2 regions of the Streptomyces sp. NPDC059037 genome follow, and region 1 is predicted to be linked to the other one. Evidence: riboswitches for the same ligand, from Rfam matches in the RefSeq annotation. Region 1 holds a riboswitch; the other holds the start of a gene.
The links. Region 1 has a riboswitch for cyclic di-AMP ahead of ACFWY6_RS42780 (transglycosylase SLT domain-containing protein). Riboswitches for the same ligand answer to the same signal wherever they lie in the genome.

Region 1 (4,016 bases):
AGGGGTTGCGCCACCAGGAGGGGAAGCCCGCCCTCGGGGTGTCGTAGTCGGCGTGGTCCAGGTCCTCCGCGCCGTTGCCCGCGGCCTCGACCACGGTGATGCCCTTGTTGACGGCGTATCGGATGGCCAGGTAGTCGTCCGGCCACCACTCGACGGCGATGTACCCGGCCTGGCCGACGCCGGTCGCGTGCGGACCGGCGCGGTGGATCTCCAGCAGGATGATGTCGCCGGGGCCGAGGCGGTCGGCGGCGTTCCGGATCGCCGTGGCCGTGGGGATGGAGAAGGCGGACGCGCTGGTGACCGTGTCCGGCGCGATCCCGGTGATCCCGAACGCGTTGACGTCGCCGCCGATCTCACCGAGCACCGCGGTGCCGTGATCGGTGTCCGTGCTCCCGGTGCCGGAGACGATGCCGCCCTGGTTCAGCCGCAGGTCCTCGTGGGTGAAGCGCCAGCCCCACTCGCAGTCGATCACGCGGACGCCGGCGCCGCGCCCGCCGGGCAGGGTCCACGCGTACCGGGCGTCGACGCCGCCCGGAGCCGCGTCGAGATAGCCCTGTCGGGCGGTGAAGTCCGGGGAGACGGGCGGTGCGTCGGCGCCCGTCGGCTGCATGTCGTTGAGCGGCGGGAGTTCGGTCTCCTCGCTCTCCTTCTTCGGTACGACATCGGGGACGGCGAGGGCGGCCGCGGGCTTGACGTAGGCGCCCTCCACGGCGTCCGACGCGCGGAGCCGCTCGGCCAGCGCGTCCAACTGGTCGGCGGGAGCGTCGACATGGAAGAAGAGCGCCATCCGGTCGAGGATCTCCAGCGTGGCGTCGTCGGCACCGGCGCCTTCCGAGGGGGCACCCGCCTGGGCGCGCAGCCTCTCCTGGTCCGTGCCGAACAGCGGGCTGAAGGTGACGTCCTCCTGGGCCGCCACGGCGTCGAGACCGCTCACGGAGATGTCCGCGGCGGCGGTCGCGCCGGTCGGGGTGATGCGTACCCCGGCGTCGGCGCGCGTGATGCACACCAGCTCAGGGCGCCCGAAGAGTGGTCCTGGTCCTGGAGCCGGGTGGTCGTTCCCCCGGCTGTTCCCCGCACCTGATCGCTGTGGCACAGCTGACTCCTTCACCACGTTACGGAAGGTCCGCCGGTGGTTTCACATAGGCGGCCTCGACTGCCGGGTGGCCGCGCAGGCTCGTGACGCCGAATCGCCGCTCCAGGAGGTTCCGGACGTCCAGGAGCCCTCCCCCTCCTGCCGGACACGTCCGGTACCGCGTCCGAGCGGCGCGCTCGCGGTCACCGGGCCGCCGACCCTAGTGAGGGGCCGTCACCGGATCGTCGCTGCGGCGTCACCGCGGCTGGGGCTGCGGCGGCACGGACGAGGATATTAGAGATGAAATGCCCGTTTTGACGGCGCGAGCAGCCTCCGCACTATGTCCAGATTTGCAACTATAGTTGCTCATTTAACTTGTTTATGGCGTGAATGAAATTTCTGTCACCATTGCGGGACAGTCGCGCGAAATGGCACGCTCTGATACGCCGTCGAGCAGCAAATCGACCTGCGCCCAATTCGGTGAAATGAGTCACACCGGCGACCGTGGTTCCGAGAGTCGCCGAGCGCACTTCCGTTCTGCGCAAAGAAAGTTGGGCTTTTCGATCAAAGGTGGCCGGGCATTCTGGCCGCCAAGGTCGGGCCTCAGGCATTCCCTATGCGAATTCGTGTCTTGTTCCTTCCGGGCTTTCTCGCCTAACGTCACCGTCAATCCGGATGGAACGCCGAATCCTGCCGCCGTCCGGCAACTCTTCCCACCCACTCAATTACGCACGGCAGGAGCGGGGGACCCAGGTAAGCCGCCGATCCGCATTCCGGATCGGCTCGGGGTGAAGTCGCATTACCAGTGCGACCGGACATCTCCCGTCCGAACCCGACAGCTCACCTCGTAGGCGACGGAGAGGAATTCGTCATGCCTGCAAAGGGCAAGCACCGCCGTCCCAAGTCCAGCCCGCTCAGCCGGGGCATCGCCGCCGCAGGCACGGGCGGGGCCGTCCTCGTACTCCCGGTGCTCGGCGCGACCTCCGCGGGCGCGGCGCAGGCCGCCGCCCCGGACGCCAAGCCCGCCGCCGCCGCGAAGACCTACGTCGTCGTCGCGGGCGACTCCCTCTCCGAGATCGCCCGAGAGCACTCCCTGAGCGGCGGCTGGAAGCAGCTGTACAAGGACAACCGCAGCGCCCTCGGCGACGACCCGCGGCTGATCCACCCGGGCGTCAAGCTCACCCTCGGCAAGAAGGCCTCCGCCGAGCCCGCGGAGAAGTCGGCCGACTCCAGGACGTCCGCCGAGCGGGCGGACCGCTCCGAGCGCAAGAGCACGTCCGCCGAGCCCGCCGCTGCCACGGCGAAGAAGTCGTACACCAACGACCTCGACGGCTGGATCAAGGAATCGCTCGACATCATGGCCCAGCAGGGCATCCCCGGCACCTACGAGGGCATCCACCGCAACATCATGCGCGAGTCCTCCGGCAACCCGCTGGCCATCAACAACTGGGACTCCAACGCCGTCGCCGGAACCCCGTCCAAGGGGCTCCTGCAGGTCATCGCCCCCACGTTCGAGGCCTACCACGTGCCCGGCACGTCGATGGACAGCTACGACCCCGTCGCCAACATCACCGCCGCCTGCAATTACGCGGCCAACCGGTACGGCTCGATCGACAACGTGAACGGCCCGTACTAGACCACACCCCGTCTCGTCCGCTCTGAGCCCCGGCGCGCCATGTGTCCGGGGCTCAGGCCTGTCCGAGGCCGGACCAGGTGCCTGGCCCAGGCCTCGCCGAGTGTTCAGTCACCCGTGCTGTTCCGTGTAGTGCGCGCGGAGAAGGTCGGCGCCCCAGTCGTGGCGGACGTGCCGCCAGACCGAGTGGGCGTGGTTGCCGCCGTCCTGGGTGTTGTCGTACTCGATGAGGAAGTCCGGGGCCCGAACGCAGTAGTAGTGCCGGTCCCCCGGTGCGCGGCCACCGGCCCAGGCGAAGGAGAGGGCGTCCAGTCCACGCGCCACGGCGTCGGACCAGCACTCCTGCGCGTACGCCGCGGGCGCGCGGTCGAGGTAGCGGCGCACCAGACGCTGAAGCAGCCGCTGTTGACCGGGCGCCATGTCGCCGTACGGGAGGCCGGTCGGCAGCAGGTCTGGATCGGCGAAGGGGTCGGCGCGGGTCAAGATGTCGTCCGGAGGCGCGGCGGCGAAGACCGCCTTCGCCCGTCGGCCGACGTCCAGGTCCGTGACCAGTTCGCGGGCCAGGTCTTCCTCCGGCCCCAGCAGCCTGCGGCCGGCCTGCGGACCGTGCGTGATGCGCGCCGGTTCCGCACCGATGAAGTGTGGCGTCACCCGCATCCCGGCCACCGTGATCAATACGTGTACGGCGAGGTGGTGGCCGTTCATCCGCCAGCCCCAAGGTCCGTCGCCGTCCGGGTCGCCCAGCAGCCGCAGCCAGTAGCGGTCGGCACCCGTGGCGCCGACCATCGCGCGGCGGTGCCGTTCCACCTCGATCGCCCCGCGTGCCAGCGCCGCTCCCGCCGCGCTGTGCGCCGTGGCGAGGAGCGCGTCGACAGCCTCGCGCTGCCGGTCGCCAAGACTCTCGGTGGGCAGCCCAGGGCGCGCGCCCGGCAGGTACGTCCACTCCCGCAGCTCGGGCGCGTCCAGCCGGGCCGGCCCCGCGCGCAGCTCGCGCACCTGCTCCGGGTCCAGCACGGACAGCAATGCCCGCACCGCCTCCCGCATCTCCGCCGCCGACACCGTCGTCATCACCTCTGGCCGATGCCCGTCCACCGTTTCTTCTCCTCCCCCTCGGCGCCCGATCCGGCGCACCCGCGGGGCAGCGTCACCCCCTGCGGCCCATGGTGCGCCATCCAGCAGCGACGCAACACCGGAACTCGGTCCGCCGCGTGGCGTGGCGTACCCCTGAAGGTCATATGCCTGCCGTCCACGTGCACGTACCGCATGCACGGGCCGTGTTGTGCCGGTCCTGGTGGCCGGTCCTCGACTGAG
Region 2 (4,016 bases), on a different contig from region 1:
CGAAGGCCCGGATCCAGATCATGGATCCGGGCCTTTGGCATTCCCCCCTGACGTCATCCCCCCTGACGTCATCCGGTCGGCCCACACCGCTCGCAGCCCGCCGCCGCTGCGGGAAACCTGGACAGGTGCGGTCATGGGGCTGGTCCCGGGCGCGGACATCGGCGGGAGACGAGCGGTGGGGCAGCGAGGAGGACGTCCGAGAAACCCCTCAGAGGGGTCGGACACGAGTCCGGACGTCACCCACGAGCGGGCTCTCGTGCGGGCCCTCCCGTGGCTCCTGCTGGCCATCGGGGTCGTGTACGACATGTCGACTCCTCCGGAGTTCACCGCGGCGCCCCTGTTCACCGCGGCCCCGCTGATCGCCGCCCCGTTCTACTCGCTCCTCAGCACCGCCCTCATCGGCGCCGCCTCCTGCCTCGCCGTGCTCGTCCTGCACTTCGGCAACAGCACCACCACCGACGTCGAGGCCGTCACCGAGCTGCTCACCGTGCTGACGGTCGCCGTGCTCGCCGCCCTCATCAACCGCGTCGTACGCCGCAGCGACGAACAGCTCGCCTCCGCCCGCTCCATCGCGGAGGCCGCCCAGCGCGCCGTGCTGCCGCAGCCGGATCACCGGATCGGGGGGCTCGACATCGCGGCGCGGTACGAGGCCGCGGAGGCCGACGCGTTCATCGGCGGGGATCTGTACGCCGTGCAGGACACCCCGCACGGCGTACGCGTCATCGTCGGTGACGTACGCGGCAAGGGGATGGGGGCGGTGGCGGCCGTCGCCGTCGTCATCGGGGCGTTCCGGGAGGCGGCCGAGCAGGAGGCGACCCTGGAGGCGGTGGCGCAGCGCCTGGAGCGTGCGCTCGCGCGGGAGGGCATGCGGCGCGAGGGGCTCGACGCCTTCGAGGGGTTCACCACCGCCGTCCTGGCGGAGATCCCGCGCGGCGACGGAGTCATCCGCATCCTCAACCGCGGGCATCCCGAGCCGCTGCTCCTGCGCGGCGACGGACGGCTGTGCGTGCTGTCCGCGAGCGAGCCCGCGCTGCCGCTCGGGATGGGCGACCTGGGGGTCTGGCCGGACCGCGCCGACGAGGCGGAGTTCCCGCCGGGGGCGATGCTGCTGCTCTACACCGACGGGCTCTCGGAGGCGCGGGACATCCGCGGCGAGTTCTACAACCCGGCGGCCCGGCTCGGCGGCCGGATCTTTCCCGGACCCCACGGTCCGGACTCGCTGCTTGCGACGCTGGCCGAAGAGGTGCGCCGGCACACCGGCGGGGGAGGGACGGACGACATGGCGCTGCTCGCGGTGCGGCGGCCGGACTCCGGCGACGCACCGGCCGATGCCCCGCCCGATGTCACGGGACGTGACTGAATCGCACCACTCCGCATAACAACTGACGCACTGTCAAGGCGGTGTGAAGGTCCGGTGTGTGAAGAAGTGCGGTCAACTCGCCCCGTTCCCACCCCTGGTGTCCCGTTAAGTACAGGCCAACGGCGTTAACGATCAGTCGGAACGGCTTGGAATACGGCCCTGCCGTCTATTAACGTTCGATAACGCAGCGCGGTCGTCCCAGCCGTCACTCGAGTCGGCTCCGTGCGCACACGCCTAATCCCGAAAGGGAGCCGGGGAACCACCAATTGGGGTGAATCGGGCATCTGTGCATCCGTGCCAGATGTTCGTAGGAGACCTTCCTGCTCCGAACCCGTCAGCTAACCCGGTAGGCGAGAAGGAAGGAAAGGAGCGCGCCCCAGTGGCGTCCAACCGGCCTGCCCCCCAAGCCGTTTTCGTACCGAGTGACGACGACCTCGGTTCCTACGACGACGAGCCGTGGGAGGAGTGGAATCCGACCGAGGAGTCCATCCGTCCCGTTCGCGGCAGGCACCGCGTCCACAAGAAGGGCGGCGGCGGGCTCGCCCGCAGCTCCACCGTCCTCGGCGTGGGCGTCATCGCCGCCGTCGGCGCGGGCGGCATAGCCACCGCGCAGGGCGGCAAGCCCCCGGTCTCCATCGAGATGCCGGACATCTCGGCCGTCACGGACTCGCTGCCGGAGGCCAAGTCCCTTCCCGGCGTGGGCTCCCTGATATCCGACGACTCCGAATCGGGCTCCTCCGACGCCGGCGTGACGACCGCCGCCGCCCCGCTCACCACCGCCGGTGTCAGCACCGCCGACGCCGAGCAGGGCACCACCGACGCCGGTGAGGCACTGCGGGCCCGCATCATGCAGCAGGCCGAGAACCAGCAGGACCAGGCGGACGACGCGGTCCAGAAGGCGGCGGAAGAAGCCGCCGTCAAGAAGGCCGCGGAGCAGGCCGCCGCCGAGCAGTCCGCGGCCGAGAAGAAGATCGCCGCCGAGAAGGCCGCCGCGAAGAAGAAGGCGGAAGAGGAAGCCCGCCGCAAGGCCGAGGCGGAGCGCCTGGCCAAGCTCGCCAAGAGCTACACCCTGCCCCTCAGTTCGTACACGCTCACCAGCACCTTCGGGCAGGCCGGCTCCATGTGGTCCTCCGGCTACCACACCGGCCTCGACTTCGCGGCGCCGACGGGCACGCCCCTCAAGGCGATCCACTCCGGCACCATCAAGGAGGCCGGCTGGGCGGGGTCGTACGGCTACCGCACCATCCTGGAGCTCGAGGACGGCACCGAGATCTGGTACAACCACCAGTCCTCGATGGGTGTCAGCGCCGGCCAGAAGGTCACCACCGGCGACACCATCGGCCGCGTCGGCGCCACCGGCAACGTGACCGGGCCGCACCTCCACCTGGAGATCCACCCCGGCGGCGACTCCACCGGGGTCGACCCGGCCGCCTGGCTGCGGGACAAGGGCCAGTCGCTCTGAGGCACCCCCTGTGACTCCGGCGGTCCTGGCGGCAACCCCCCGACGTCAGGGCTGCCGGCTCGGCATGCCCACATCCGGTGGCGCGGAACGGACATCCCGCTGTACGGAATGCTGGGATCCGTAAGGGTGTTGAGCCCCGTATGACTTCTCTACGCAAGCTCGGCCCGTCCGACCTCGAGGTCTTCCCGCTCGCCCTCGGCGGCAATGTCTTCGGCTGGACGGCCGACGAGGCGCAGTCCTTCGCGGTGCTCGACGCCTACACCGCGGCGGGCGGCAACTTCGTCGACACCGCCGATGTCTACTCGGCCTGGGCGCCGGGCAACAAGGGCGGCGAGTCCGAGACCGTCATCGGCAACTGGCTCGCCGCGCGCGGCCATCGCTCCGACGTCGTGATAGCCACCAAGGTCGGCGCCCACTCCGACTACAAGGGCCTGTCCGCGAACACCATCAAGTCCGGTGCCGAGGAGTCGCTGCGCCGGCTGCGCACCGACTACATCGACCTCTACTACACGCACTTCGACGACCCGACCGTCCCCGTCGAGGAGATCATCACCGCGCTCGACGATCTGGTGACGTCGGGCAAGGTGCGCGCGATCGCCGCCTCCAACCTGACCGCCGAGCGGCTCCAGGAGTCCATCGACTTCTCCGACCGCGAGGGCCTCGCGCGGTACGTGGCGCTGCAGCCGCACTACAACCTCGTCTCCCGCGGCACCTACGAGGGCCCGCTCCAGGAGGTCGCGTCGCGCTCCGGCCTGGCAGCGGTGCCGTATTACGCGCTCGCCTCCGGCTTCCTCACCGGCAAGTACCGCCCGGGGGCGCAGGTCGACAGCGCGCGGGCCGAGGGCGCGGGCAAGCACCTGGAGACCGACCGTGGCGTGAAGGTGCTCGCCGCCCTGGACGAGATCGCGGCCGAGCGTGGCGCCGAGGTCGCGACCGTGGCCCTGGCCTGGCTCGCCGCGCAGCCGACGGTGGCCGCGCCGATCGCATCGGCCCGCACGGTCGAGCAGCTGCCCGCGCTGCTCGCGGTGGGCGATCTTGAACTGACGGAGGCCGAGGTGACCGCGCTGACGAAGGCCTCCGCCTGATCAGCCGCGGTAGGGGTGGTACGGGGCCTGGTAGGCGGGATGTCCCGCCGCCGGCCCGGCGTACGCGTATCCCTGCTGATGGGGAATCCGGTACCCGTACGGCGGCGGC

Region 2: another riboswitch for cyclic di-AMP. It lies ahead of ACFWY6_RS23350 (M23 family metallopeptidase); the one in region 1 lies ahead of ACFWY6_RS42780 (transglycosylase SLT domain-containing protein).

What each region holds. Positions count from the first base shown of each region.
Region 1 is NZ_JBHYIG010000390.1:3,645-7,660, forward strand. Features, by position in the region: gene ACFWY6_RS42775 (S8 family peptidase) at 1-1,093, opposite strand, end outside; cyclic di-AMP (ydaO/yuaA leader) riboswitch at 1,777-1,939, shown strand; gene ACFWY6_RS42780 (transglycosylase SLT domain-containing protein) at 1,944-2,708, shown strand; gene ACFWY6_RS42785 (DUF3500 domain-containing protein) at 2,817-3,797, opposite strand.
Region 2 is NZ_JBHYIG010000115.1:3,582-7,597, forward strand. Features, by position in the region: gene ACFWY6_RS23345 (PP2C family protein-serine/threonine phosphatase) at 257-1,360, shown strand; cyclic di-AMP (ydaO/yuaA leader) riboswitch at 1,582-1,728, shown strand; gene ACFWY6_RS23350 (M23 family metallopeptidase) at 1,740-2,822, shown strand; gene ACFWY6_RS23355 (aldo/keto reductase) at 2,963-3,907, shown strand; gene ACFWY6_RS23360 (PrsW family intramembrane metalloprotease) at 3,908-4,016, opposite strand, start outside.